Regions from separate parts of the Streptomyces sp. NPDC030165 genome, predicted to be linked through region 2. Evidence: predicted binding sites of a transcription regulator. Region 2 holds the regulator's gene; the other holds the start of a gene.
What was found. The regulator HspR, encoded in region 2, represses chaperone genes until heat shock. The targets are predictions, from matches to a motif close to TTGAGNNNNNNNNNCTCAA.
Positions count from the first base shown of each region.

Region 1 (14,671 bases), on a different contig from region 2:
CGGGCGCAGTTCGCCCACACCCACCGTGAACGGCAGCTCCTGCTCACCCAGTTCGCTCTGGGCCGCGACCTTGCGCAACAGCCGCCCGACGGCCCGCTCCAGGTTCCGTACGCCCGCCTCGCGGGTGTACTCCCCGGCCAGCTTGTGCAGCGCCTCATCCGTGAGCGTGACCTCGCCGGACTCCAGCCCGGCCCGCTCCAGCTGGCGCGGCAGCAGGTGGTCGCGGGCGATGACGACCTTCTCGTCCTGGGTGTAGCCGTCCAGCCGGACCAGCTCCATACGGTCGAGCAGCGGCTCCGGTATCGCCTCCAGGACATTGGCCGTGGCCAGGAAGACCACGTCACTCAGATCCAGCTCGACCTCCAGGTAATGGTCCCGGAAGGTGTGGTTCTGCGCCGGATCGAGGACTTCGAGGAGGGCGGCCGCCGGATCGCCCCGGAAGTCCGAGCCGACCTTGTCGATCTCGTCCAGGAGGACGACCGGATTCATCGAGCCGGCCTCCTTGATCGCGCGCACGATACGGCCGGGCAACGCGCCGACATACGTACGCCGGTGCCCGCGGATCTCCGCCTCGTCCCGCACGCCGCCGAGCGCGACCCGGACGAACTTGCGGCCCATCGCGCGGGCCACGGACTCACCCAGCGAGGTCTTGCCGACACCGGGCGGGCCGACCAGCGCCAGCACGGCGCCGCCACGGCGGCCGCCCACCAGGCCGAGGCCGCGGTCCGCGCGCCGCTTGCGCACGGCCAGGTACTCGGTGATGCGCTCCTTGACGTCCTCCAGGCCCGCGTGGTCGGCGTCCAGGACCTCCTTGGCGCCGGGAATGTCGTACGCGTCCTCGGTACGCTCGTTCCACGGCAGCTCCAGCACCGTATCCAGCCAGGTCCTGATCCAGCTGCCCTCAGGACTCTGATCGCTGGACCGCTCCAGCTTGTCGACCTCCTTGAGGGCCGCCTTGCGGACGTCCTCCGGAAGCTGGGCGGCCTCGACGCGGGCGCGGTAGTCCTCGCCCTCGTCCTCCGGGTCGCCGTTCAGCTCGGCCAGCTCCTTGCGGACGGCCTCCATCTGGCGGCGCAGCAGGAACTCACGCTGCTGCTTGTCCACGCCTTCCTGGACGTCCTTGGCGATGGCCTCCGCCACGTCCTGCTCGGCGAGATGCTCACGCAACGCCTCGGTGGCCTGCTTCAGGCGCGCCACCGGGTCGGTGGTCTCCAGCAGCCGCACCTTCTGCTCGGTGCTCAGGAACGGCGAGTAACCGGAATTGTCGGCGAGCTGCGAGACGTCCTCGATCTGCTGGACGCGGTCCACGACCTGCCAGGCGCCGCGCTTCTTCAGCCAGTCGGTGGCCAGCGCCTTGTACTCCTTGACCAGCTCGGTCACCGCACCCGGCAGGGGGTCCGGCACCGTCTCATCGACGGCGGTGCCCTCCACCCACAGGGCGGCGCCGGGTCCCGTAGTGCCCGCACCGATCCTCACGCGCCCGAGGCCGCGGATCAGCGCGCCGGGATCGCCGTCGGACAGGCGCCCGACCTGCTCGATCCGGCCCAGCACACCGATCGCCGCGTACGCGCCGTCGATCCGCGGCACAAGGAGCACCCGTGGCTTGTTACCCGGAGACGCGGCGGACTGCGCGGCCTCCACGGCGGCCCGCACCTCCGCCTCTGACAGGTCCAGAGGCACCACCATGCCGGGGAGGACGACCTCGTCGTCGAGGGGCAGCACGGGCAGGGTGAGCGGGGTGGACGTCGAAGCCATGATCTTCCCTTCGGCAGGCAAGTTGAGCTATGTCCACTCAATGCGTGGGGAGTGCCTGGTGTTCCCTGACCCCTGTTCGCTGTGAGCGATCACCCACATACCGGTGTTCTGCTTTCCCGCCGCGGGGGTGGGGTTCCTGTGTCCTCAAGCGCCGGACGGGCTTGGTACGCGGTCTGCCGGTGGTGGGGGGCTCGGGGCCACACAGGGGTCACTCCTCGGCACCGTTGAGCCCTTCTAATGCGATTCGGTAGCCGGGAACCCGGCTGCCTGCGGGGAGACCCCTGTATGTCCCCGAGCCCGCGCCGTATGCGGCTTTCCGAGCATCTGGGCTGGGGACATGCACAAGCCAAGCCCCATCCGGTGAACGTGTTGGGGTAGCTGCGGCCCACCAGGCTCACGTGACAATGCCGGGCGACGGGCAACGGGCTGCCTTCCCGCCCCACCGCCAGGGACCTCACCCCCAGGAGAGCGGGCACCAGGGTCATCGACAGACTCCCCCCAGCTGTCCCGGACTCGCCAAACCGGCCTGAGGGGGTGCGTAGGGGGCCATCCCCGCAGGCAGCCGGGTTCCCGGCCACCGAATCGCATTAGTAGGGCTCAACGGTGCCGAGGAGTTGGCCCCCTGCGCACCCCCGCCCCCGCACAAACAAATGCGATCCGCGCGACAGCGCAAAACTCGCGCGAAGCGCAAAGCCCCAGCCACCCACCAGGGCGCACCTACGAACCAGGCCCACCCGCCGCGCCAGCGGCCCGTCAGCCCTGAGCCATATGCATGAGCTCCCACACATGCCCGTCCAGATCCTGGAAGCTGGCGCCGTACATGGGACCGGCTTCCATCACCGGCTTCCACTCGCCCGCCCCCGCTTCGCGAGCCTTGGCGAGCATCTCGTCGACTTGTTCGCGGCTGTCGCAGGACAGGCATGTGAGGACTTCTGTGGTCTTCGTGGCGTCGCTGATGTCGCCGTTGATGAAGTCCCGGAAGCGGTCTTCCTGGAGGAGCATGACGGAGATGTTCTCCTCGACGGTCATGCACAGGGTGTGCTCGTCGCAGAAGTGCGGGTTGAAGGTGAAGCCAAGGCGGGTGAAGAACTCGCGGGACGCGGCGATGTCCTTGACCGGCAGGTTGACGAAGATCATTCGCATGGTGGGTGCCTCTTCCTGAACGGAGCGGGGCCCCGGTCGTCGTGGCCGGGTACGACCCTCGCTCCACTCCCCCGTAGTGCCGTGGAGAAGCGTGTCCAAGAAGCTAGCAACGGCCACTGACAATCGCCCTCGGGCGAGGTCGGCGGGGGCGTCGCAGGAGGGGCCGGGTGAGTGTTCCGAGGACGAGGGCGAGGAGGTGGCCCGAGTCGCTGACGGGGTCGCCGGAGGTCAGCAGGTTGTTGACGGCGAACCAGGTCACGCCCGTCAGGAGCGGCCACCGGGCCCAGGCGGGCAGCAGGCCGGTCAGTGCGCCCGTGCAGGCCATCACGCCGAAGCTGATGCCGTAGTCGAGGCGTTGGAGGGAGTCGGCGGGGAGGTGGCCGAGGGCCACCGCGGCACCGACCGGGAGTTCGGTGGCGAGCGTCGCGACCGCGTGGCCGCCGAAGAAGACTGCCGCCGTCCGCAGGGCGCCCACTCGGCGTTCCAGGGCTGTCAGGACGAGCAGGAAGGCGATGGCGTACGCGGAGGTCATGCCGCCGGCGATCCACAGGGCGCTGGCGGCGAGCACGAGCAGGGGTGCCTGCGCCAGGTGCTCGACGTCCGTGCTGGAGGCCTGGAGGAGACGGTGGACGAGGTCGGGGTCGGCGTATTCGGCGACGAGTGAAGTGGTGACGAGGAGGAGGGTGTAGGCGAAGGTGAAGGGGGCGCCGAGGGGGCCGGGGAGGAGGCGCCAGGGCGCGGGGCGCCGGCTTCGGGTCAGCGGAAGTGCCGGGGTCGGCTGTACGGGGCCGGGGGCCGCGGCCTCGGCGGTCTCCGGTCCTGTCCGCGGCCTCGGCACCCCGTCGAGGGGAGTCGCCTCTGCGGTGCCCGTTCCCGCGGAAGAGGCTGTCCGGGTGGGCTCGGCTCCTTCGTCGGGTGGTGTCTTTTCGGTGGCTTGTGCCGTGTTCACCCGGCTCACTGGTGCCTGGCCCCTTCCGTCCCGGTCCGTAATCCGGTGGTCCACTGGAGATCTACGTGAGGGACAGCCTGCACGTTCAACCCATGAGTGAGCTGTGGCCGTGAGGTGCGTCACGCGCCGTGGCGCGGTCCGGGCGGGGAATCCGGTTGGACCCGTCCCGGTCCGATTGGTCAGGATGGCCGTCATGTCTCATCCCGCGCACGCCATGCCTGTCTCCGTGCACGTATCCGCCGGGCCGCGGGTCCTCGACCGTCGGGAGGGCCCGTACGGCGAGGTCGTCCTGCGGCAGCGGGGCGAGCACTTCGAGATCATCGCCAACGGGTGTTTTCTGATGGACACCTCGGACGGACGGTCCGAGCGGTTGCTGGTGGATGCGGCGCTCGGGGAGCTGGGGGACCGGGAGGTGTCGCCCAGTGTGCTGATCGGCGGGCTGGGGGTCGGGTTTTCGCTGGTCAGGGCGGTGGAGGACAGCCGGTGGGGCCGGGTGACGGTGGTGGAGCGGGAGGCCGCGGTCATCGACTGGCACCGGGCCGGGCCGCTGTCCGCCGTGTCGGGGGCGGCGTTCGCCGATCCCCGTACGGAGGTGGTGGCGGCCGACCTGGTGGCGTATGTGCGGGAGGGTGCCGGGTCACGCGTGTTCGACGCGCTGTGTCTGGACATCGACAACGGGCCGGAGTGGACCGTCACGGAGGACAACGGCGGCCTCTACTCCCCTGCCGGTCTCGCGGCCTGCCGGGCGCGGCTGGCGCCCGGTGGTGTGCTCGCCGTGTGGTCGGCGCAGCCGTCGGCCGCGTTCGAGGAGGCTCTACGAAATGCCGGGTTCACCGGCGTACGTACCGAAGAGATCCCCGTTGTCCGAGGCGTCCCGGACGTGGTGCACCTCGCGCGCAAGGGCGCGTAGCCGACGGTCATAGCCTGCCCTTACGCTGCTGCCCAGCAGTACGCGACCATGCAGCACGGGGACACGCAGGGGCGGGCGATGGATCAGACGCAGACCACCCAGGGCGGCACCGCCGCGGCCACGCCCGGCGCCCAGCGCCGGATCCTCGTCGTGGAGGACGACCCGACGATCGTGGACGCCATCGCGGCCCGGCTGCGCGCCGAGGGTTTCCAGGTGCAGACGGCGACCGACGGGCCGGCCGCGGTGGACACCGCCGAGGCGTGGCAGCCGGACCTGCTGGTCCTGGACGTGATGCTGCCGGGCTTCGACGGGCTGGAGGTGTGCCGCCGGGTGCAGGCGCGGCGTCCGGTGCCCGTCATGATGCTCACCGCGCGCGACGACGAGACGGACATGCTGGTCGGTCTCGGTGTCGGTGCGGACGACTACATGACCAAACCGTTCTCCATGCGGGAGCTGGCGGCCCGGGTGCATGTGCTGCTGCGGCGGGTGGAGCGGGCGGCGCTGGCCGCGCACACGCCGCGCAGCGGCATCCTGCGTCTGGGTGAGCTGGAGATCGACCACGCGCAGCGCCGGGTGCGGGTGCGCGGTTCCGACGTGCATCTGACGCCGACCGAGTTCGACCTGCTGGTGTGTCTGGCCAACACGCCGCGCGCGGTGCTCTCCCGTGAGCAGCTGCTGGCCGAGGTGTGGGACTGGGCGGACGCGTCCGGCACCCGTACGGTCGACAGCCACATCAAGGCGCTGCGCCGCAAGATCGGCGCGGAGCGTATCCGTACGGTGCACGGGGTGGGGTACGCGCTGGAGACCCCGCCCGTATGACGGGCCTCTCCCGCCAGCAGGAGCGGGCCGGGCGCCGGGACCGCGAGCGTCGGCCGGACGGGCTGCTGGAGCGGGTCTGGGTGCCGTTCTGGCGGCGGGTCTGGGAAGGGCTGCGGCCGCTGGACCCGTACCGCTCGGTCAAGGCGGCGCTCGGCGCGCTGGTCATCGTCTCGGTGATCATCACGACGCTGCTGGTGTTCGTCGCGATCCACTCCGACACCGAGCTGCGCGTCATCACGGTCTTCTCGATCATCGCCTCGCTGCTGGTCACCCAGTTCGTCGCGCAGAGCCTGACCGCGCCGCTGGACGACATGACGGACGTGACCCGGGCGATGGCGGACGGCGACTACACCCGCCGGGTGCGCGGCGGGCGGCGCGACGAGTTCGGTGACCTGGCGGACGCGTTCAACCGGATGGCCGCCGATCTGGAGGCGGTGGACACCCATCGCAAGGAGCTGGTCGCCAACGTTTCGCACGAGCTGCGCACCCCGATAGCGGCCCTGCGCGCCGTCCTGGAGAACGTGGTGGACGGGGTCTGCGAGCCCGACCCGGAGACGATGCGTACGGCCCTGAAGCAGACGGAACGGCTGGGGCGGCTGGTGGAGCATCTCCTGGACCTGTCGCGGCTGGACAACGGGGTGGTGCCGCTGCACGCCCGCCGCTTCGAGGTGTGGCCGTACCTGTCGGGGGTGCTCAAGGAAGCCAACATGAGCCGGGGCGCCTCGACGCTGTCCGGGCTCGCCGGTTCCGGCACCCACACCCGTACGGACGTCCATCTGCACCTGGACGTCTCGCCGCCGGAGCTGACGGCGTACGCGGACGCCGAACGGCTCCACCAGGTGGTGGCGAACCTGATCGACAACGCCATCAAGCACAGCCCGCGGCACGGCCGGGTGACGGTGCGGGCGCGGGGCGGCGAGACGCCGGGCGGCCTGGAGCTGGAGGTGCAGGACGAGGGTCCGGGTATCCCGGAGGCCGAGCGGCACCATGTCTTCGAGCGGTTCAACCGGGGCGACCCGGCGGCGTCGGGGCCGGGCAGCGACGGCGGTACGGGGCTGGGGCTGGCGATCGCGCGCTGGGCGGTGGATCTGCACGGCGGACGGATCCGGGTGGCCGAATCGCCGAGCGGCTGCCGCATCCGCGTCACTCTTCCGGGGAGCGACTCCGTCCGAGGTTGACCCCGGGTGTCGTAGGGTCGGTGGTGGAAGCACACAATCCGGGGTGCGGCGGCGATGCCGCGTACCCGAGTGCAGGGGAACCTGGGGTGTTTCCCGTCAAGTCATGCCCCGAAACCCCCGGCCGAATGTGACGTGCACGACGACTGACGGCCCCGGACTGCACCAAAGGTCCGGAGAGGCGTAGCCTTTATTCCCGCTGTCCACCACCTTAGGAAGCGGAAGAGGGCGGTTGCCGCCGTGTCGCCACAGTCCCCCAACAGCTCGAGCACTTCGACTGACCAAGAGGGGCAGGGTAAGAACCCTGCTGCCGCGTTCGGTCCGAATGAGTGGCTCGTCGATGAGATCTACCAGCAGTACCTCCAGGACCCGAACTCGGTAGACCGAGCCTGGTGGGACTTCTTCGCCGACTACAAGCCAGGAGCGGGCGCCGCCGCGCCGGCCCCGGCGAGTGACGGCAGCCCCGCCACTCCGGCCGCCGGAACGCCCCAGGCTGCGGCCACGGGCACGCCCGCGGCCCCCGCCGCGCCGCAGGCCGCGCAGCCCGCAGCCGCGCAGCCCGCCGCACCGGCGAAGCCGGCCGCGAGTGCCCCGGCGCCCGCCAAGGCCGCCCCGGCGAAGGCCGAACCAGCGAAGACCGCCAAGCCCGCAGTCAAGAAGGACGATGTGAAGGCCGACGAGGCGCCCGCAGGCCCGGAACTGGTCACCCTCCGTGGCCCCTCCGCCGCCGTCGCGAAGAACATGAACGCCTCCCTGGAGCTGCCCACGGCCACGTCCGTGCGCGCCGTTCCGGTGAAGCTGCTGTTCGACAACCGCATCGTCATCAACAACCACCTCAAGCGCGCCCGGGGCGGGAAGGTCTCCTTCACCCACCTCATCGGGTACGCGATGGTGCAGGCCCTCAAGGCCATGCCGTCGATGAACTACTCCTTCCAGGAGAAGGACGGCAAGCCGACGCTGGTCAAGCCCGAGCACGTCAACCTCGGTCTGGCCATCGACCTGGTCAAGCCCAACGGTGACCGCCAGCTCGTCGTGGCGGCCATCAAGAAGGCGGAGACGCTCAGCTTCTTCGAGTTCTGGCAGGCATACGAGGACATCGTCCGCCGCGCCCGCAACAACAAGCTGACGATGGAGGACTTCACCGGAGTCACCGCGTCGCTGACCAACCCGGGCGGCATCGGCACCGTCCACTCCGTGCCCCGCCTGATGCCCGGACAGGGCCTCATCATCGGCGTCGGCGCGATGGACTACCCGGCGGAGTTCCAGGGCACCTCCCAGGACACCCTGAACAAGCTGGGCATCTCCAAGGTCATGACGCTGACCAGCACGTACGACCACCGCGTGATCCAGGGCGCCGCCTCCGGCGAGTTCCTGCGCATCATGAACCAACTGCTGCTCGGCGAGAACGACTTCTTCGACGACATCTTCAAGTCGCTGCGCATCCCCTACGAGCCGGTGCGCTGGCTGCGTGACATCGACGTCAGCCACGACGACGACGTCACCAAGGCGGCCCGGGTCTTCGACCTGATCCACGCCTACCGGGTGCGCGGTCACGTCATGGCCGACACCGACCCGCTGGAGTACGAGCAGCGCAAGCACCCCGACCTCGACATCATCGAGCACGGGCTGACGCTGTGGGACCTGGAGCGGGAGTTCGCCGTCGGCGGCTTCGCCGGCAAGACCATGATGAAGCTGCGCGACATCCTGGGCGTGCTGCGCGACTCGTACTGCCGCACCACCGGCATCGAGTTCATGCACATCCAGGACCCCAAGCAGCGCAAGTGGATCCAGGACCGGGTCGAGCGCGGGCACTCCAAGCCGGAGCGCGAGGAGCAGCTGCGCATCCTGCGCCGCCTGAACTCCGCCGAGGCGTTCGAGACGTTCCTGCAGACGAAGTACGTCGGCCAGAAGCGCTTCTCCCTGGAGGGCGGCGAGTCCGTCATCCCGCTGCTGGACGCGGTCATCGACTCGGCCGCCGAGTCGCGCCTGGACGAGGTCGTCATCGGCATGGCCCACCGCGGCCGCCTGAACGTGCTCGCCAACATCGTCGGCAAGTCGTACGCGCAGATCTTCCGCGAGTTCGAGGGCAACCTCGACCCGAAGTCGATGCACGGCTCCGGCGACGTGAAGTACCACCTGGGCGCCGAGGGCACCTTCACCGGCCTGGACGGCGAGCAGATCAAGGTCTCGCTGGCCGCCAACCCCTCGCACCTCGAAGCGGTCGACCCGATCGTGGAGGGCATCTCCCGCGCCAAGCAGGACATCATCGGCAAGGGCGGCACGGACTTCACCGTCCTGCCGGTCCAGCTGCACGGTGACGCGGCGTTCGCGGGCCAGGGTGTGGTCGCCGAGACGCTGAACATGTCGCAGCTGCGCGGCTACCGCACCGGCGGCACGGTGCACATCGTCATCAACAACCAGGTCGGCTTCACCGCCGCGCCGGAGTCGGCCCGCTCCTCCATGTACGCCACGGACGTGGCCCGCATGATCGAGGCGCCGATCTTCCACGTGAACGGTGACGACCCGGAGGCCGTCGTGCGTGTCGCGCGCCTCGCCTTCGAGTTCCGCCAGGCGTTCAACAAGGACGTCGTCATCGACCTGATCTGCTACCGGCGCCGCGGTCACAACGAGACCGACAACCCGGGCTTCACGCAGCCGCTGATGTACGACCTGATCGACAAGAAGCGCTCGGTGCGCAAGCTCTACACCGAGTCGCTGATCGGCCGCGGCGACATCACGCTGGAGGAGGCCGAGCAGGCCCTCCAGGACTTCCAGGGCCAGCTGGAGAAGGTCTTCACGGAGGTCCGCGAGGCCACCACCGCGCCGTCCGCCCCCGAGGTTCCGGAGCCGCAGGCCGAGTTCCCGGTCGCCGTGGACACCGCGATCTCCCAGGAGGTCGTCAAGCGGATCGCCGAGTCCCAGGTCAACATCCCCGAGCGGGTCACCGTCCACCCGCGCCTGCTGCCGCAGCTGCAGCGCCGCGCGGCCCAGGTGGAGGACGACACGATCGACTGGGGTACGGGCGAGACCCTCGCCTTCGGCTCCCTGCTGATGGAGGGCACCCCGGTCCGCCTGTCGGGCCAGGACTCCCGCCGCGGCACCTTCGGCCAGCGCCATGCGGTGCTGGTGGACCGGGAGACCGGCGAGGACTACACCCCGCTGCTCTACCTGTCCGAGGACCAGGCGCGCTTCAACGTCTACGACTCGCTGCTGAGCGAGTACGCGGCGATGGGCTTCGAGTACGGCTACTCGCTGGCCCGCCCCGAGGCGCTGGTCCTGTGGGAGGCGCAGTTCGGTGACTTCGCCAACGGCGCGCAGACCGTCGTCGACGAGTTCATCTCCTCGGCGGAGCAGAAGTGGGGCCAGACCTCCGGCGTCACCCTGCTGCTGCCGCACGGCTACGAGGGCCAGGGCCCGGACCACTCCTCGGCCCGCATCGAGCGCTTCCTCCAGCTGTGCGCGCAGAACAACATGACCGTCGCCATGCCGACGCTCCCGTCGAACTACTTCCACCTGCTGCGCTGGCAGGTACACAACCCGCACCACAAGCCGCTGGTCGTCTTCACCCCGAAGTCGATGCTGCGTCTGAAGGCGGCGTCGTCGAAGACGGCGGAGTTCACCACGGGCGGCTTCCGGCCGGTCATCGCGGACGACGCGGCGAAGGCCGAGGACGTCACCAAGGTGATCTTCTGCTCCGGCAAGGTGTACTACGACCTGGAGGCGGAGCGGGTCAAGCGCGGCGCGTTCGACACGGCGCTGGTCCGTATCGAGCGGCTGTACCCGCTGCCCGGCAAGGAGCTCCAGGCGGAGATCGCCAAGTACCCGAACGCGGGCAAGTACCTGTGGGTGCAGGAGGAGCCGGCGAACCAGGGTGCGTGGCCGTTCCTGGGTCTGAACCTGATCGACCACCTGGACCTGTCCGTCGGTGCCGATGTGCCGCACGGCGAGCGCCTGCGCCGCATCTCGCGGCCGCACTCCTCGTCGCCGGCCGTGGGTTCCGCCAAGCGCCACCAGGCCGAGCAGGCCGCGCTGATCGCCGAGGCGTTCGACGCGTAGCAGCCCGTACCGGCCCGACCGGCCGGTGTGACAGCGGTGCACCGGGGCCCCGCCACGAACGTTACGGCGTTCGTGGCGGGGCCCCTTGCTGTGCGCGCGTCCAGCTGTTCACGCGTCGCGTGGCAGCACTTCCATCGGGACGTGGTCGGGATGGGCCATCGACGAAGCGGACTCCTGCGGCCGCGGTGTCCCGGGAGCCGGGCGCAGCTTCCAGCGGGCCAGGAGGGTGGCCAGCGCGATGGTGGCCTCCGTCCAGCTGAACCCGTCGCCGATGCACCGCCGGCTGCCGGCGCCGAAGGGCACGACCGCCTTGCGTTCGAGCGCTTCCCGCCGCTCGGGCAGCCACCGGTCGGGGTCGAAGGAGTCCGGGTCGGGGTAGTGTGCCGGGTCGCGGTGCAGGGCGTAGAGGCTGAAGGCGACCTCGACACCGGCCGGAACGCGGTAGCCGCTGAGCTCGATCGGCTCGGTGGTACGCCGCATCAGCAGGACCACCCCGTGCAGGCGGATGACTTCGTCCAGCACGCGCCGGACACCGGCGAGGCGGGGTACGTCGTCGAAGGTCACGGGCCGGTCGCCCACGACCTCCTTGATCTCGGCGACCAGCTGCTCCTCGACCTCGGGGTGCTCGGCGAGGTGGTGGAAGGTCCAGGCGAGGGTGGAGGCCGTGGTCTCCGTGCCGGCGAACAGGATCGTGACCAGTTCGTCCCGGACCTCCTCGTCGGTCAGGCCCTCACCGGTGTCCGCGTCCCGTGCCGCGAGGAGTACGGACAGCAGGTCGGTCGCGCCGGTCTGACCCGACTCGCGTGTCGTGGCGACGACTTCGTCGATGACCCGGCGCATGCTCGCCGTGGCGTCGTCGAAGCGGCGCCAGATCGGCAGCTTGTCCAAGATCTTCGGGGACGCGGCCCTGAGCAGCATGTTCTTCAGGATGACCGGCAGGTTCCGGCGCACCGCCTCCACCGCCGGCCGGCCGATGTCGGTGGAGAACAGGGTCGCCGCCAGCGTCTCGATGGCGTACTCCCCCATGACCTGCTCCACGGCGACGCGTTGGCCGGGGGTCCAGGAGTCGGCCAGCGCGCGGGCGCGGTCGCTCATCACCTCGGCATAGCGGGCGATCTGCTTCGCGTGGAACATGGGCTGTATCAGGCGGCGGTGGCGGCGGTGGACCTCGCCGCCGGCCGTCGCGAGGCCGTTGCCGACCAGGGGCCGGACCCGGTCGAAGAGCCGGCCCTTCTCCAGCGACCGGCCGTGCGTGACCATGACGTCGTTGATCGCGGAGGCGCCGGAGGCCACGTAGATCGGCATGGTGCCGATGTCGACCCGTACGAGATCGCCCGTGTCCCGCAGCGATCGCAGGAAGTGCAGCGGGTTCCGCTGCAGTGGCAGGGCGTGCCCCAGCAGTGGTATCCCGCCAGGGGCACGGGGGACGGCCGTCAGCTCCAACACGGGGGATCCTTTCGCCGAGGCGACGTCCGCGCCGGCCCGCGTGCAGAGGCGATCCGGCGGGAGGGGAGTGGGGCTGCCCGGCGCTGTGGCCGTGGGCAACCCGGAATGATCACGTCAGGCATCGTACCGACCGCGCACACCTGATCCAATGGGCCGTTTCCGCCCCAGGAATGCCCGCCTGCCCCTCCCGCTACCGCGGTTTCCCCGTGTTCACCGCCGCGGCGTGACCGGCGGCGCCTGCTGTCCGCGGCGGAAGCGCGCCGGCCGGGAAGCCGTCACGACGGCCGGGGTGCCGGCCACCGTCTCGGCCACCGTCTCGGCCGGCAGCGTGCCTGCCGTGCCGCCTCGCGCGGTGTCGAGCTGCCGCGGCTCGAACGCCACGGGCAGGGCGGCCGGACGCTGGGTCAGCCAGGCGGCCTCGATGGTCAGTTCCTCCGCCGGGACCGCGAGCCTGACGTCGGGAAGCAGACTCAGCAGGGTGTCGATGCCGGTTTCCGCCATGGCGCGGCCGATGTCCGCCCCGGGGCACTGGTGCGGGCCGAAGCTGAAGGCGAGGTGCGAGCGGTTGCCGTGCATCGGCCCCGCCGCGGCGCGGACCTCGGGGTCCGCGTTGCCGGCTGCCGGGCAGAGCAGCAGCATGTCTCCCTCCTTGATCTCCTGGCCGCCGATGCGGGTGTCGCCGGTGGCCCACCGGCCGGGCACTGCCGCGATGGGCGGGGAGTCCCACAGCACCTGGTCCAGCGCGTCGGGCAAGGTCATCTGGGCGCCGGAGAGGCTTCCCCGGAAGCGGGGATCGGTCAGCACCAGACGCAGGGTGTGGGCGAGCAGGTTGACCGTGCCCTGGTGGGCGGCGACGAGGATGAGCCTCAGGTGCTCGATGATCTCGTCGTCGGTGAGCGCGGACGAATGGGCTGTCAGCTCCGAGGTCAGGTCGCGTCCCGGCCGCTGCTTCTTCGCGTCGACCAGTTCGCGCAGCGTCCGTGTGACCACCTCGTTGCTGGCGGCGGCCGTGGCGGTGCCCTTCACCAGGTCGAGGGCGGGGGCCACGAGGGCCGCCCCCTCCTCGGAGCTCAGCCCCAGGATCTGGGAGACCACCAGCATCGGCAGCGGCTCGGCGTAGTCACGGACCAGGTCGGCTTCGCCCTTCCCGGCGAAGGCCGAGACCAGTTGCCGGGTGTACCGGGCGATGTACCGGCGTACGCCGTGCCGGTTGAGTTGATCGAGGCTGTCCGTGACCGCGCTGCGCAGCCGGAGGAGCTCCGCTCCGTCGGCGAACACGCACAGGGGCTGCCAGCCCACCATGGGAACCAGCGGCGAGTCGTCCGGGATCCGCCCTTCCCGCCATGCCGTCCAGCGCCGCGAGTCACGGGAGAAGCGTGAAGGGGTCCGCATCACCTCAAGGTTCTCCTGGTACCCCAGCACCAGCCAGGCGGGGACGTCGCCGTGCAGCAGCACCGGCGCGACCGGGCCGTGCTCGCGGCGCAGTTCCTCGTACAGCTCCTGCGGGTGCGCCTCCGCGTCAGCCCCGTACAGCCGGCGTACCTCGGGACTCATGCCGTGCGCCGGGCAGCCGGGAGGCGGCACCGGTGCGGAGCGATCACGGGGGGCGTCCGGGCGGGGGGTGGTCACAGGGCCTCCGAAGCCGTTGTTCGATGGAGCAGCCACGGACGGGGGCCCGGTGGCGTGCTCACGCGTCAATATCCGGGTCGCGTGCCGCGGTGCTGCCGCGGTCCAAGATCCCGGGCCAGAGGCAGCATATCTCCGGCGTGCTGCCGCCCGGGAGGAGGCCGGGGCCCGGCGGGTGCGCTAAGTGACGGCCGGGTCGACGGAGTTGACGGGCCGTCGGCACGGGTGCCGCGCGGCCTCCGGGAACGGGCGCCGCCGGGGCCCGCCCTGTGGCGGACCCCGGCGCGGACGCTCCCCGGCAGGAGCAGGCGGCCTCAGACCGGCTGCGGCTCGAAGTCCCAGTAGGGGCGGCGCCGGCGGCGGGCGGAGAGGGTGTGGGGGTGTTCGGCGCCGAGGGTTTCGGTGAGCTGTTGTACGGCCTGCTGCTCCAGCTTGGAGGCTTCCTGGCCGCGTCGCAGTGCCCGCAGGTCGTCGGCGAGCGCCGTCTTGGCGGAGAGGGTCAGGGGGTGGGTCTCGCCCAGTACCTGCTTGGCGCGCTCCAGGGTCTCCCGGCTCAGTCGGGCGGCGCTCTCCTCGTCGTCGACGCGGTTGCGGGCGCCTGCGGCGTTCAGGGCGCAGCCCAGGGTCCAGGGGTGGTCGGGGCCCACCGCCCGGGTCATGCCGCTGAGCGCCTGTTCGGCGATGGCCAGCGCGTTGTCCCGTTCGCCGAATTCCCAGCACACCAGGCCGGTGTTGCCGAGGGCGCCGACCGCGTACGGGTGGGCCTCGCCGACCAGGGTGCGGTACCGCTCG
Region 1 covers NZ_JBVIBD010000005.1:81,341-96,011, reverse strand. The annotation lists gene lon (endopeptidase La) at 1-1,755, opposite strand, end outside; gene ACZ4Z1_RS11665 (VOC family protein) at 2,509-2,898, opposite strand; gene ACZ4Z1_RS11660 (rhomboid-like protein) at 3,002-3,736, opposite strand; gene ACZ4Z1_RS11655 (spermidine synthase family protein) at 4,041-4,757, shown strand; gene ACZ4Z1_RS11650 (response regulator transcription factor) at 4,836-5,576, shown strand; gene ACZ4Z1_RS11645 (sensor histidine kinase) at 5,573-6,754, shown strand; gene ACZ4Z1_RS11640 (multifunctional oxoglutarate decarboxylase/oxoglutarate dehydrogenase thiamine pyrophosphate-binding subunit/dihydrolipoyllysine-residue succinyltransferase subunit) at 6,992-10,807, shown strand; gene ACZ4Z1_RS11635 (cytochrome P450) at 10,916-12,253, opposite strand; gene ACZ4Z1_RS11630 (cytochrome P450) at 12,464-13,807, opposite strand; gene fxsT (FxSxx-COOH system tetratricopeptide repeat protein) at 14,194-14,671, opposite strand, start outside.
Region 1: a site for HspR is predicted at 1,778-1,796, ahead of lon (endopeptidase La). Genes of this name have one in related genera too.

Region 2 (14,671 bases):
TACGCCCTGACGGGCGTCGGATACATGTACTGAGGGGTCACAGGGGCCCGGGCTTGCGCGAGAGACCATCGCCCCTGGACCAACCCCAGGTCATTCGGTGTCCTTCGGGTGCTGTGGGGAGGCGTACACGAGAATCACTGTGGACGTCTCCACGCTGACCAGGTAGCGGACCCGACCGCCGCTGGTGACCTCGTACTCCCACTGCTCCAGATCGGAGCCTTTCCACGCCTTGGTCGCATGCCTTCCGCGTAGCTGGTGCTGACGGCTCCAGTTCGACCGGCTCAGCGGATCGGCGCGCAGTGCGTCCAGGCAGCGATGCGCGCTCGGCAACGCCACGCGGCACAGTTCTTCCCAGCCCGTCACCGCCTCCGTGGTGCCGAAGACGACGTTCCACCCGTTGAGGGGCGGAACGCTGACTCGATCCCCTTTCTTCGGGCTCACCCACACACCTCGACCTGACCGAGGTCATCACCATCGAGTGGCCGCAGCGAATCCCTGAGCTGGTCGGGATCGGCATTGATGCGAGCCGTGGCGCGCCAGGAGACGATCGCGCGGTGCACGGCCTCTCCCGCCCCTAGTTCGGCGGCGTCCGACAGGGCTTCCAGAAGCTCGACGGTGAAGGACCGGACCTCTTCCGCGTCCAAGTGCCGCACCCAGGGGAACACCTCAGGCAGCGCGAGAAGCAGCGACTTGGCACCGTCGTCCTGCTTCATCAGTGCGAGGAAAAGCCGTGAGGCAGTGGTCAGATTCTCCTCGGCGTGCTCCGCGCGCACAGCCGTGGTCAGCACCATGTCCGGCGCGTCCCGATGGGTGACGCGAAGACGTCCCAGGGCGGCAGCTCTGGCCGCTACGCCTTTGGGGTTACGGGAGAGGTCGGTGAAGGAGACGGATTCCGTTTCTGCTTCCAGACGCACAGTAGACATAATCAGAGCGTACTCAGATCGTGCTCTGAGTTCTAGTCCAAGGGGCTCGCCTGTCAGCGCGCACGCCTTCCCTTTCTGCAAGCAGGAGAAGATCCTCCGGGAAGCGGTCGACCGCCTGCGCGGCCTCTGACGGCACGGCCCGTCGCGCGCACCCGAAGGCCACCCGGTCGGCCTACCGGGGTCGCGGGGCGGCCGGACGCCCCCGAGAGTCGTGGTGTCGGGGTGCGCCGGGCGCGCGAGGGCCTGGTGTGTGGCTGCCGCGCGCGTACCGGAGGTGTTTCGTGTCCGCCGAGACCGTCGACACCGCAGCCGCCGCGGCGCCACGGCCCGGTTCCGTACGCGTCCACGTCCGGGCCGCCCTGCGCCGCGCGGCCCCCGCCCTCGCGCTGTTCGCGGCCGTCCGCTGCGCGGGCGTCCTGTGCACGGCGCTCTGGGCATGGCACACCGGCCGCCACCCGCGGGACCTGCTCGGCGCCACCTGGGACTCCAACTGGTACCTGAGCGTGGCCCGGTACGGCTACGGCTCCCCGACGCCCCACCACATGTGGCCGCCGGACCCCCTCGCCGACCTGGCCTTCTTCCCCCTGTACCCGGGGCTGATCCGCGGCGTGTCCGCCGTCCTGCCGGTCGGTGCGCTCGACGCCGGGCTGCTGCTCGCTTGGGCGGCCTCGGCCCTGGCCGCCTGGGGGATCTTCGCGGTCGGCGCGCACCTGTACGGGCGGCGCGCGGGCACGTTCCTGGTGGTGCTGTGGGCCCTGCTGCCGCACGCCGTCGTCGAATCGCTGAGCTATACGGAACCGCTGCTCACCGCGTCGGCCGCGTGGGCGCTGTACGCCCTGCTCACCGGCCGTCCACTGTGGGCCGGCGCCCTGGCGGTGCTCGCCGGACTGGCCCGGCCGAACGGCCTCGCGGTGGCCGCGGCGGTCATGGCGGCAGCCGCCGTACAGACCTGGCGGCGCGGGCAGGACCCGGACGGCGGACCCGTACCGCGGGAACAGGCGGCCGACCGTCCACCCCGGAACCGCCGCCCCCTCTGGCCCTACTGGACCGCGGCCCTGATCGCCCCCGCGGGCTGGCTCGGATACGTCCTGTGGGTGGGTGTCCGGACCGGCGCGGGACCGCGCGGCTACTTCCAGGTGCAGGAGATCTGGGGTTCCCGTTTCGACTTCGGCCGGGACGCCCTTCGGTCCGTGAAGCGGCTGTTCCTGCACGACGCGCCGCTGGCGCAGTACATGGCCGCCGCGGTCGTCGCCGTATCGGTCCTGCTCCTCGTCCTGCTGGTGCTGGACCGGCCGCCCCTGCCGCTGCTCGCCTACACCGCGGTGCTGGTGGCCATGGCCCTGGGCGGCACCGGCTACTTCCCCTCCAAGCCACGGTTCCTGCTGCCGGCCTTCCCGCTGCTCGTCCCGGCGGCGGTCGCGCTGGCCCGCGCCCGCCCACGCGCCGTCGTCCTGGCGACGGGCTCACTGGCCGTGCTCTCCCTCGGCTACGGCCTGTACCTGCTGACGATGGCGCCCGAGCCGCTGTGAGCGGCCGCGCCAGGAAAAACGGCGACGGGCCCCGGAGCACATCGCTCCGGGGCCCGCCTACGCCTGTGGTCCACGCGGGAGGCTCACGCCTCCGCGTCACCCGGCTTCTCGTCGCCTTCACCCTCGACGTCGGCCTCCAGGCCGAGCTGCTCGACAATCCACTTGTCGAACTCGATCGAGGCGCGGACCCAGCTGACCGTGCTCGACACGAAGTGCTCAAGGGCGACGCCGGTACCGATCAGCATCGACGCCTCGCCGATCAGCCGGACCGTGCCGTCGTCGTGGGTGTGGGTGTAGGCCTTGGGCCACAGCGTCCGGCGGTTCCAGTCGTCGAGCGCCTCCAGCAGCTTCGGCTTGTCGTCGATGCCGTGCGGGCGGTCGTAGAACGTGCGGACGGAGAAGATCTGCTGCTCCTCCTCGCCACGGAACATGAAGTACGTGCGGAACTGCTCCCACGGGGCGGCGAGGTCACCCTCGTCGTCGACTACGTACTTCAGCTCCATCTGGTCGAGGAGCTGCTTGACCAGGTCCTGGTCGGGCAGGACGGGACCATCAGGCCCCGACGGCTGCGGTTCGGGCTGGCCCCCGAAATTCGGGATCGAGGACGGGTCGATGCTCACCGTGGAATTCCCTTCGTATGGTCTTCGCCATCCTCCCCCATCCCGGCCCCGTCATGGCAAGCCCGCCGCCCGCTCTCCGCTGCGGGCTGAAGACCCGGAGGGAGGAACGGCGGGCCGCCCCGTGCGACGGCGGCCGGCTGCCGGCGGTCCGCCTCGGCCGTCCGGCCCCGGCGGTCCGGTGCGGCTCACCGTACGGGACCGACCTCCAGCGACCTGCCGTCCGCGGCGACATCCACCCGTACGGTGTCGCCGTCCAGCACCTCGCCCGCCAGGATCGCCTTGGCGAGCTGGTCGCCGATGGCCGTCTGGACCAGGCGGCGCAGCGGGCGGGCGCCGTAGGACAGGTCGGGCCCCGAAGAGACGGCCTGCGGCCGGTCGACGACCGGTTCCTGGCCGAGCCAGGCGAGCCAGGTCAGGGCGCGGTCGGTGACGTCCAGGGTCAGCCTGCGGTCGGCGAGCCGGCGCTGGAGGTGGTCGAGCTGGATGCCCGCGATCCGCTGGAGCTGGTCGGTGCCGAGCGGGTGGAAGACCACCAGGTCGTCCAGCCGGTTGAGGAACTCGGGCCGGAAGGACGCCCGTACCGTCTCCAGCACCTTCTCCTTCTTCTGGTCCTCCTTCAGCAGGGGGTCCATCAGGAAGGTGGATCCCAGGTTGGAGGTCAGGATCAGGATCGTGTTGCGGAAGTCGACCGTACGGCCCTGGCCGTCGGTGAGCCGGCCGTCGTCCAGCACCTGGAGCAGCACGTCGAAGACCTCGTGGTGGGCCTTCTCCACCTCGTCCAGCAGGACGACGCTGTACGGGCGGCGGCGGACCGCCTCGGTGAGCTGGCCACCCTCCTCGTAGCCGACGTAGCCGGGCGGGGCGCCGACCAGCCGGGCCACGCTGTGCTTCTCGCCGTACTCGCTCATGTCGATGCGGACCATCGCCCGCTCGTCGTCGAAGAGGAAGTCGGCGAGCGCCTTGGCCAGTTCGGTCTTGCCGACGCCGGTCGGGCCGAGGAAGAGGAACGAGCCGGTGGGGCGGTCCGGATCGGCGATACCGGCGCGGGTGCGGCGCACCGCGTCCGAGACGGCCCGGACGGCCTCGGCCTGCCCGATCAGCCGCTTGCCCAGCTCGTCCTCCATGCGCAGCAGCTTCTGCGTCTCGCCCTCCAGCAGGCGCCCGGCGGGGATGCCGGTCCAGGAGCCGACCACGTCCGCGATGTCGTCCGGACCGACCTCCTCCTTGACCATCGAGGACTTCGCGTCCTGGGACGCCTCCTGCTCGGCCTCGGCCGCCGCGGCCTCCTCCAGCTCCCGCTCCAGGCCCGGGATCTCCCCGTACAGCAGCTTGGAGGCGGTGTCGAAGTCGCCGTCGCGCTGGGCGCGCTCGGCCTGGCCGCGCAGCTCGTCCAGCTTCTCCTTCAGCTCGCCGAGGCGGTTGAGGCCCTGCTTCTCCTTCTCCCAGCGGGCGGTCAGGCCGCGCAGCTCCTCCTCCTTGTCGGCGAGGTCCTTGCGCAGCTTCTCCAGGCGCTGCACGGAGCCGGCGTCGGTCTCGTTCTTGAGCGCCAGCTCCTCCATGCGCAGCCGGTCGACGGAGCGCTGGAGTTCGTCGATCTCCACGGGCGAGGAGTCGATCTCCATACGGAGGCGGGAGGCCGCCTCGTCGACCAGGTCGATGGCCTTGTCGGGCAGGAATCGGGAGGTGATGTAGCGGTCGGAGAGGGTGGCGGCGGCGACCAGCGCCGAGTCCGCGATCTGCACCTTGTGGTGGGCCTCGTAGCGGCCCTTGAGCCCGCGCAGGATCGCGACCGTGTCCTCGACGGTCGGCTCGGCGACCAGCACCTGCTGGAAGCGCCGCTCCAGGGCCGGGTCCTTCTCGATGCGCTCGCGGTACTCGTCCAGGGTCGTCGCGCCGACCATGCGCAGCTCGCCGCGGGCCAGCATGGGCTTGAGCATGTTGCCCGCGTCCATGGCGGAGTCGCCGCCCGCGCCGGTGCCGACGACCGTGTGCAGCTCGTCGATGAAGGTGATGATCTGGCCGTCGCTGGACTTGATCTCCGCCAGGACGGTCTTGAGCCGCTCCTCGAACTCGCCGCGGTACTTCGCGCCCGCCACCATCGCGCCCAGGTCCAGCGCCACCAGCCGCTTGTCGCGCAGCGACTCGGGGACGTCGCCCTTCACTATCCGCTGCGCCAGGCCCTCGACCACGGCGGTCTTGCCGACGCCGGGCTCGCCGATGAGCACCGGATTGTTCTTCGTACGCCGCGAGAGCACCTGCACCACGCGGCGGATCTCCTGGTCCCGGCCGATGACCGGGTCCAGCTTGCCCTCGCGCGCGGCCGCCGTGAAGTCCGTGCCGAACTTCTCCAGCGCCTTGTACGTGCCCTCCGGGTCCGGGTTGGTGACCCGCCGGCCGCCCCTGCTGTCCTCGAAGGAGCTCAGCAGCTTCTTGGCCGTGGCGCCCTGCTCCGTCAGCAGCTCGCCCGTACGGCCGCCCTTCGCGGCGATGCCGATGAGCAGGTGCTCGGTGGAGACGAACTCGTCGCCCAGCTCCTTCGCGCGCTGCGCGGCGTCGGCGATGACGGCCAGCGTGTCGCGGTCGGGCTGCGGCGGGGCGACTGTGGAACCCTGCACGCTGGGCTGTGCGGCCAGCAGGCGCCCGGCGCCGGAGCGCAGCGCGGCGGCGTCCGCCCCGACGGCGGCCAGCAGGTCGGTGACGTTCTCGTTGTCCGCGCCGGCGAGGAGGGCGAGCAGCAGATGCGCGGGGGTCATGTCCGCGTGTCCCGCCGTCACCGCCCGCTCGTTGGCGGCGCTCAGCGCCTCGCGGCTCTTGTTGGTCAGCTCGGCGTCCACTCGCGCGCTCCTCCTTGGGCTCGGGTGCGTGATCGGTGCCATGGTCCGGCAGCGAAACCTGCTCAACTCAACGTCCGATAAGTTGAGTCTATTCCACTCAACGCGGTTTCGGGGACTTCCCCGGTGCCTTCCGGCCCTTCTACGGGTGCACCGGGTGGCACGGACCATGCCGCCGTGCCGCCAACCGGTCCTCGCGGAGGCGCTCTCCGGTCCGCCGTACGGGCACCGCCGCTGCCCGGCCGTCCCCGCCCGACCTGCCTCCGTCGTCCCGATCCGGACCGTCCGCCGCCGCACCGGAACCGGTCGGCGTCTTCTGCTCCCTCACCCGGGCGTACGGCGGTCCCACGGCTCCTTCACGCCTCCTCCACGTTCCCTGCGCTGTCCCTTTGCAGACCCTCCGCACGGCGCCCCCACAGAATCCCCAATTACTCTTCCGGTCATGGCCCACGACCTGGACGACCTCAGCCCCGAGTACCTCGCCTTCTGGAGCGAGCACCTCCTGTGCACGCTGACCACCCTGCGCCCCGACGGCACGCCGCACGTCGTCCCGGTCGGTGTCACCTTCGACGCGAACCAGCGCATCGCCCGCGTGATCACCCGCAAGGACAGCAGCAAGGTCGGCCATGTCCTCGCCGGCGGCCCGGACGGCGCCCGGGTCGCCGTGTGCCAGATGCAGGGCAGGCGGTGGGCCACCCTGGAGGGCGTCGCCCGTATCCGTACGGACGCGGACGTGGTGGCGGACGCGGTACGGCGCTACGCGGAGCGGTACGGCCGCACCCCGACCCCCAAGCCGGACCGGGTGATGATCGAGATCACCGTCCGCAAGGCGCTGGGCCGGGCCTAGGGCGGGTGCCGCCGTCGGCCGGCTGCAACGGCCGCCGAAACGGCAGAGGGGCCGGGCTGCCCACGGCAATCCCGGCCCCACGGCCTGCGACCTGCGGCGGTCCGCTAGTCGGACCGTTTCTTCCCCGGACGCCACACGACCAGCGCACTGGTCTGCTGCACGTCCTGATACGGCACCAGGTCCCGGCGGTACGAGGCGTGCACCGCCGCCTCCCGCTGCTGGATGGCGGCGGCCGCGCCCTCGACCGCGTGCTGGAGCTCGGCCACCCGCTGGCGCAGCGCCGTGACCTGGTTCTCCAGTTCGATGATGCGCTTGATGCCGGCGAGGTTGATGCCCTCGTCCTGCGACAGCCGCTGCACTTCCCTGAGCAGTTCGATGTCCCGGGCCGAATAGCGCCGGCCGCGCCCTGCCGTACGGTCGGGCGAGACCAGCCCCAGGCGGTCGTACTGACGCAGCGTCTGCGGATGCAGACCCGAGAGCTGAGCCGCGACGGAAATGACGTACACCGGCGACTCTTCGGTCAGTTCGTACGGGTTCCGACGCCCGCCCCGGCCATCCATCCGACTCAAGCTCCCTTCGCGGCCTGGAACAGCTCCGCCCGCGGGTCCTCACCCGCGGTCGCCTCGCGGTAGGACTCCAACGACTCCCGTGCGGCGTCGCCGAGGTCCTTGGGGACGCTCACCTCGACGGTGACCAGCAGGTCGCCGCGGGTGCCGTCCTTGCGCGACGCGCCTTTGCCGCGCACGCGCATCGTACGTCCGTTGGGCGTCCCGGCCGGCAGCTTGAGGGTCACCGGCGGGCCGCCGAGTGTCGGCACCCGCACCTCGCCGCCCAGCGCCGCCTCCGGGAAGGTGACCGGGACGGTGACGGTCAGGTTGTCGCCCTTGCGGCCGAAGACCGGGTGGGCCTCGACGTGCACGACGACGTACAGATCGCCGTTGGGGCCGCCGCGCTCGCCCGGGGTGCCCTTGCCGCGCAGCCGGATGCGCTGCCCGTCGGAGACGCCCGCCGGGATGCGCACCTGCATCGTGCGCGAACTGGTCGCCCGACCGCTGCCCTTGCAGACGTCGCACGGGTTCTCCGCGATCAGGCCGCGGCCCTTGCAGTCCACGCACGGGTCGGTGAGCGAGAAGCCGCCACCGCCGCCGCGGCTGACCTGTCCGGTGCCGACGCAGGTCGGGCACACGCGCGGCGTGCCGTTCTTGTCGCCGGTGCCCGAACACGCCTTGCAGGGCGCCTGGCTGGACATCCGCAGCGGGACCGTGGCCCCGTCCGCCGCCTCAGTGAAACTGAGCGTCACCTCGGACTCGACGTCCTGGCCGCGGCGCGGCTGCGTACGCGTGCCGCCGCCGCGGTTGAACAGGCCGCCGAAGACGTCGCCGAGCCCGCCGCCGAAGCCGCCGCCCGCCGTGCCGCCCTGCGCACCGCCACCGAAGAGGTCGCCCAGGTCGAAGTTGAACGATCCGCCACCGGCGCCGCCGGGGCCGGCCCGGAAGCCGCCGTTGCCGAACAGCGCCCGCGCCTCGTCGTACTCCTTGCGACGCTTGGGGTCACCGAGGATGTCGTTGGCCTCGGAGATCTCCTTGAAGCGCTCCTCGGCCTTGGCGTCCCCCTTGTTGGCGTCCGGGTGGAACTCCCGGGCCAGCTTGCGGTACGCCTTCTTGATCTCCGCCTCGGTGGCGTCCTTCGGGACGCCGAGGACCTTGTAGTAGTCCTTCTCCACGAAGTCCTTGGTGTTCATCCCCGACGTCCCTCCTCCCGAACTGCTGTGCGCGCCGCCGCGTCAGCCCTCCTCAGGGCCACCGCTCTCCTCGTCCGAAGCCTTCGCGTCGTCCTCCGAGGCGGCCTTGCCGGACTGCGCGCCCGGCTGCGGCTCGGCGACCGCGACCCGCGCGGGGCGGATCGTTCGTTCACCGATGCGGTACCCCGGCTGGAGGATCGCGACGCACGTGGTCTCCGTGACATCCGGAGCGTACGAGTGCATCAGGGCCTCGTGGATCGTCGGGTCGAAGGGCTCGCCCTCCTTGCCGAACTGCTGGAGGCCCAGCTTCGCGGCCACCGTCTCCAGCGACTCGGCCACCGACTTGAAGCCGCCGACCAGCTCGCCGTGCTCCCGGGCCCGGCCGATGTCGTCGAGCACGGGCAGCAGCTCGGTGAGCAGATTCGCCGCGGCGATCTCCTTCACCGACACCCGGTCCCGCTCCACCCGGCGACGGTAGTTCTGGTACTCCGCCTGGAGCCGCTGGAGGTCCGCGGTGCGCTCGCTGAGCGCGGTACGCACCTGGTCCAGCTGCGCCGTGAGAGCTACGTCCTGGTTCGCATCCCCGGCCGGGGCCGAGCCCGCCGTGTCGGCGGACTCGGCCTGCGCCGCGTCATCAGGGGTCTGTGCGGCATCGGCGGGGACGTCGGGCTTCTTGTCCTCGAAGCCCGGAGTCTCCTCCGTCACGCGGCACCATCCTTCTTCGGCTTCTCGTCGTCCACGATCTCGGCGTCGACGACATCGTCCTCGGCCTTGGCCTGCTGGCCGCCCTCGGCACCGGCGGCACCCTCGGCACCGCCCGCGGCCGCACCGGCGGCCTGCGCGTCGGCGTACATGGCCTGGCCCAGCTTCTGGCTGACCGCGGCGACCTTCTCGGTCGCGGTGCGGATCTCGGCCGTGTCCTCGCCCTTGAGCTTCTCCTTCAGCTCGGCGACGGCGGTCTCGACCTCGGTCTTCACCTCGGCGGGGACCTTCTCCTCGTTGTCCTTGAGGAACTTCTCCGTCTGGTAGACGAGCTGCTCGCCCTGGTTGCGGGACTCGGCGGCCTCGCGGCGGCGGTGGTCCTCGTCCGCGTACTGCTCGGCCTCCTGGCGCATCCGGTCGACCTCGTCCTTCGGCAGCGAGGAGCCGCCGGTGACGGTCATCTTCTGCTCCTTGCCGGTGCCGAGGTCCTTCGCCGCGACGTGCATGATGCCGTTCGCGTCGATGTCGAAGGTGACCTCGATCTGCGGCACGCCGCGCGGGGCCGGGGGCAGGCCGGTCAGCTCGAACATGCCGAGCTTCTTGTTGTACGCCGCGATCTCGCGCTCGCCCTGGTAGACCTGGATCTGCACGGAGGGCTGGTTGTCCTCGGCGGTGGTGAAGATCTCCGAGCGCTTGGTCGGGATCGTCGTGTTCCGCTCGATGAGCTTGGTCATGATGCCGCCCTTGGTCTCGATACCGAGGGACAGCGGGGTGACGTCCAGCAGGAGGACGTCCTTGACCTCACCCTTGAGGACACCGGCCTGCAGCGACGCGCCGATGGCGACGACCTCGTCCGGGTTGACGCCCTTGTTGGCGTCCTTGCCGCCGGTCAGCTCCTTGACCAGCTCGGCGACGGCCGGCATCCGGGTCGAGCCGCCGACCAGGACCACGTGGTCGATCTCGGACAGCTCGATGCCGGCGTCCTTGATGACGTTGTGGAACGGGGTCTTGCAGCGCTCCAGGAGGTCCGAGGTGAGCTGCTGGAACTGCGCCCGGGTGAGCTTCTCGTCCAGGTGCAGCGGGCCCTCGGCGGAGGCGGTGATGTAGGGCAGGTTGATCGTCGTCTCGGTGGACGAGGACAGCTCGATCTTCGCCTTCTCCGCGGCCTCGCGCAGGCGCTGGAGCGCCATCTTGTCCTTGGAGAGGTCGACGCCGTGGCCGTTCTGGAACTGCTTGACCAGGTAGTCGACGACGCGCTGGTCCCAGTCGTCACCACCGAGGTGGTTGTCACCGTTGGTGGCCTTGACCTCGACGACACCGTCGCCGATCTCCAGCAGCGAGACGTCGAAGGTACCGCCACCGAGGTCGAAGACCAGGATGGTCTGGTCGTCCTTCTCCAGGCCGTAGGCCAGGGCCGCGGCGGTGGGCTCGTTGACGATGCGCAGGACGTTCAGGCCCGCGATCTCACCGGCCTCCTTGGTGGCCTGGCGCTCGGAGTCGTTGAAGTACGCCGGAACGGTGATGACCGCGTCCGTGACCTTCTCGCCGAGGTAGGACTCCGCGTCGCGCTTCAGCTTCTGCAGGATGAAGGCGCTCATCTGCTGCGGGTTGAAGTCCTTGCCGTCCAGGTTGACCTTCCAGTCAGTGCCCATGTGGCGCTTGACCGAACGGATCGTCCTGTCGACGTTGGTGACCGCCTGGCGCTTGGCCACCTCGCCGACCAGCACCTCGCCGTTCTTGGCGAAGGCGACGACGGACGGCGTGGTCCTGGCGCCCTCGGCGTTGGTGATGACGGTGGGCTCACCGCCTTCGAGAACACTGACGACGGAGTTCGTCGTGCCCAGGTCGATGCCGACCGCACGTGCCATTTTCGATTCCTCCATGACTTGAGTGGAACAGGCTCAAGCGTGCAGCACCATCGCCAGCCTGTCAATTGACCTGAGCCGATCACACTCAACTTTTATGTCGGGCTTACCGTCACACCCTCTTCGGGGGACGCGGCAATGGGTGGGAAGGGTTGCCTGCGCGACACAGATCACCGGCCGGGCGGCTTCATGGGGCTGGGGATACTGGGTAACCTCAGCGCAGACCCGAAAAGTTACTGCTTAGTAATCGCTGTAGTCCTTGTACCGCGGACTCCGCGTACCCCTCGTATGTACGCGCAGCCCCTCAAGTATTCCCCGTAACCCCCGCACTCGCAGGCCCGAGGAGCCACCCATGCAACTCGCCGCGATCATCGTGTCGCTGGTCCTAATCGCGGTCGGCGTAGCACTGTTCGGCCGTGCCATCCTGCAGATCGTCCGCCAGCTGCGGCTCGGGCAGCCCGTCCCGGCCGGCACCCGGACCGACGACCCCACGCAACGCACGGTCACGGTGGTCAAGGAGTTCCTCGGCCACACCCGGATGAACCGCTGGGGCGTCGTGGGCGTGGCGCACTGGTTCGTGGCGGTGGGCTTCTTCTCGCTGCTGCTGACGATCGTCAACGCCATCGGCCAGCTCTTCAAGGCCGACTGGCTGCTGCCCGTCATCGGCGAGTGGGCGCCGTACAACGTCTTCGTCGAGTTCGTCGGCACGATGACGGTGCTCGGCATCCTGCTCCTGATCGTCATCCGGCAGCTCAGCAAGCCCGGCAAGGCGGGCCGCAAGTCCCGCTTCACCGGCTCCAACTTCGGCCAGGCGTACTTCGTCGAGGCGGTCATCCTGATCGTCGGCGTCTGCATCTTCATGCTGCACGCCCTGGAGGGCGCCCAGCACCACGTGGACGGTTACGAGGCGTCGTTCTTCATCTCGTACCCGGTGGTCTCGTGGCTGGAGGGCCTGGACGTCGCCACACTCCAGAACCTCACCTACTTCTTCGCCGGCCTGAAGATCGCGACGTCCTTCATCTGGATGATCACGGTCGCGCTGAAGACCGACATGGGTGTGGCCTGGCACCGCTTCCTCGCCTTCCCGAACATCTGGTTCAAGCGCGAGGCCGACGGTGACGTGGCGCTCGGCGCGCTCCAGCCGATGACCAGCGCGGGCAAGCCGATCGACTTCGAGGACCCCGGCGAGGACGACCAGTTCGGCGTCTCCCAGATCGAGCACTTCTCCTGGAAGGGCCTGCTCGACTTCTCGACCTGCACCGAGTGCGGCCGCTGCCAGTCGCAGTGCCCCGCCTGGAACACCGGCAAGCCGCTGTCGCCGAAGCTGCTGATCATGGCGCTGCGCGACCACGCGCACGCCAAGGCCCCGTACCTGCTCGCCGGCGGCGGCAAGGACGAGGAAGGCGCCGAGAAGGCGACCGCGGCCCAGCTCAAGGACGTGCCCGCGGCGGCGCTGGCCGAGGCCGAGCGCCCGCTGATCGGCACCCTGGAGGAGAACGGGGTCATCGACCCGGACGTCCTGTGGTCCTGCACCACCTGCGGCGCCTGCGTCGAGCAGTGCCCGGTCGACATCGAGCACGTCGACCACATCGTCGACATGCGCCGCTACCAGGTCATGATCGAGTCGAGCTTCCCCAGCGAGGCCGGCACGATGCTGAAGAACCTGGAGAAGAAGGGCAACCCCTGGGGCCTGGCCAAGAAGCAGCGGCTGGCGTGGACCAAGGAGATCGACTTCGAGGTCCCCGTCGTCGGCAAGGACATCGAGGACCTCACCGAGGTCGACTACCTGTACTGGGTCGGCTGCGCGGGCGCCCTGGAGGACCGCGCCAAGAAGACCACCAAGGCGTTCGCCGAACTGCTGCACATCGCGGGCGTGAAGTTCGCGATCATGGGCGGCGACGAGGCGTGCACCGGCGACTCGGCCCGCCGCCTCGGCAACGAGTTCCTCTTCCAGCAGCTCGGCCAGCAGAACGTCGAGATGCTGAACATGGCCTTCGGTGAGGACGCCGACGAGGGCGTCACCGTCCCCAAGGCCAAGAAGAAGATCGTCGCGACCTGCCCGCACTGCTTCAACACGATCGCGAACGAGTACCCGCAGCTCGGCGGCGAGTACGAGGTCATCCACCACACCCAGCTGCTCCAGCACCTGATCGACGAGGGCAAGCTGATCCCCGTCACCCCGGTCGAGGGTCTGATCACGTACCACGACCCCTGCTACCTGGGCCGCCACAACAAGGTCTACACGCCGCCGCGCGAGATCATCGCCAAGGTGCCGGGCCTGCGGAACGAGGAGATGCACCGCCACAAGGAGCGCGGCTTCTGCTGCGGCGCGGGCGGCGCGCGCATGTGGATGGAGGAGCGCATCGGCAAGCGCATCAACAACGAGCGCGTCGACGAGGCCCTGTCCCTCAACCCGGACATCGTCTCCACCGCCTGCCCGTTCTGCCTGGTCATGCTGACCGACTCGGTCAACGGCAAGAAGAACGACGGCAAGGCGAAGGAATCCGTCCAGGTCGTGGACGTGGCCCAGCTGCTGCTGGACTCCGTCAAGACTCCGGCCGACCCGGCGGGCGAGGAGGCCACGGCGAACGCGCCCGAACCGGAGCCGGTGAAGTAACCGGTTCCCCTTCCACCTGAACACGGCCGGTCCCGCTTCGGCGGGGCCGGCCGTGGGTGTTTGGAGAGGGGGAGGGAGGTGGGGGGGGGTGGCGTCGTCGCGACGTGCCGGGGGTGGTGCGTCGTGCCGGGGGCGTTGCGTCGTACCGGTAGCGTCGCTACGCACCGGGGCCCGCCTCGACGTGCCGGCCACGTCCCGGCGTACGGAGGGCTTACGACGCACCGTAGGCGTAACGACGCACCGCCACCGTCCCGACGCACCACCCCCGTACCGACGCACCGCCCGCGTGACGACGTACCGAAGTCGTCGCGGCGTGCTGGGCCGGTACGTCGTACCGTCGCGTACATGAGATCCGCTTCCGCCGCCCTCGCCACGGCCGCCGCGCTCGCCGCGCTCGTCACGCTGACCGGGTGCGGCGGCGCGTCGCAGGCGGCGGATCCCGCGCAGCCGGCGGCGCGGCCCTTCGAGGGTCTGCCCTTCGTCGGTGTCCTGATCGCCGGCGGCGAGCACTACTGCACCGCGAGCGTCATCGACAGCCCGAAGGGCAACATGCTGGCCACCGCGGCGCACTGTGTGCACTTCGACGGCGAGGACGCGTCCGACGGGTACGAGCCCGGCCCGGTCACCGGCGACATACAGTTCGCGCCACGCTTCTCCGGGGCCGGGGAGGGCACCTTCCCGTACGGGAAGTGGAAGGTCAGCGGCGTCCACGTGCCCAAGGCATGGACCGAGGACGACGACGACCGCGGTGACTACGCCTTCCTGACCGTCGAGCCGGACGCGCAGGGCCGCTCCGTGCAGGAGGTCGTCGGCGCGGCCACCCCCGACTGGTCCTCGGGCCCTCGCCGGCACGTCACCGTCGTCGGCTATCCCAACGAGGCGTACAACCCCGGCAACAGCCCCATCACCTGTGCCACGGACACCCGGCGCGACGACGACGAGCCGTACCTGCTCCAGATGAGGTGCGGCGGTTTCTACGACGGCACCAGCGGCGGT
Region 2 covers NZ_JBVIBD010000028.1:52,509-67,179, reverse strand. The annotation lists gene ACZ4Z1_RS36120 (pyridoxal phosphate-dependent aminotransferase) at 1-10, shown strand, start outside; gene ACZ4Z1_RS36115 (hypothetical protein) at 91-441, opposite strand; gene ACZ4Z1_RS36110 (prevent-host-death family protein) at 438-914, opposite strand; gene ACZ4Z1_RS36105 (hypothetical protein) at 1,205-2,452, shown strand; gene ACZ4Z1_RS36100 (YbjN domain-containing protein) at 2,536-3,072, opposite strand; gene clpB (ATP-dependent chaperone ClpB) at 3,258-5,906, opposite strand; gene ACZ4Z1_RS36090 (TIGR03618 family F420-dependent PPOX class oxidoreductase) at 6,346-6,750, shown strand; gene ACZ4Z1_RS36085 (heat shock protein transcriptional repressor HspR) at 6,855-7,310, opposite strand; gene dnaJ (molecular chaperone DnaJ) at 7,316-8,491, opposite strand; gene grpE (nucleotide exchange factor GrpE) at 8,534-9,196, opposite strand; gene dnaK (molecular chaperone DnaK) at 9,193-11,061, opposite strand; gene ACZ4Z1_RS36065 ((Fe-S)-binding protein) at 11,411-13,675, shown strand; gene ACZ4Z1_RS36060 (trypsin-like serine peptidase) at 14,021-14,671, shown strand, end outside.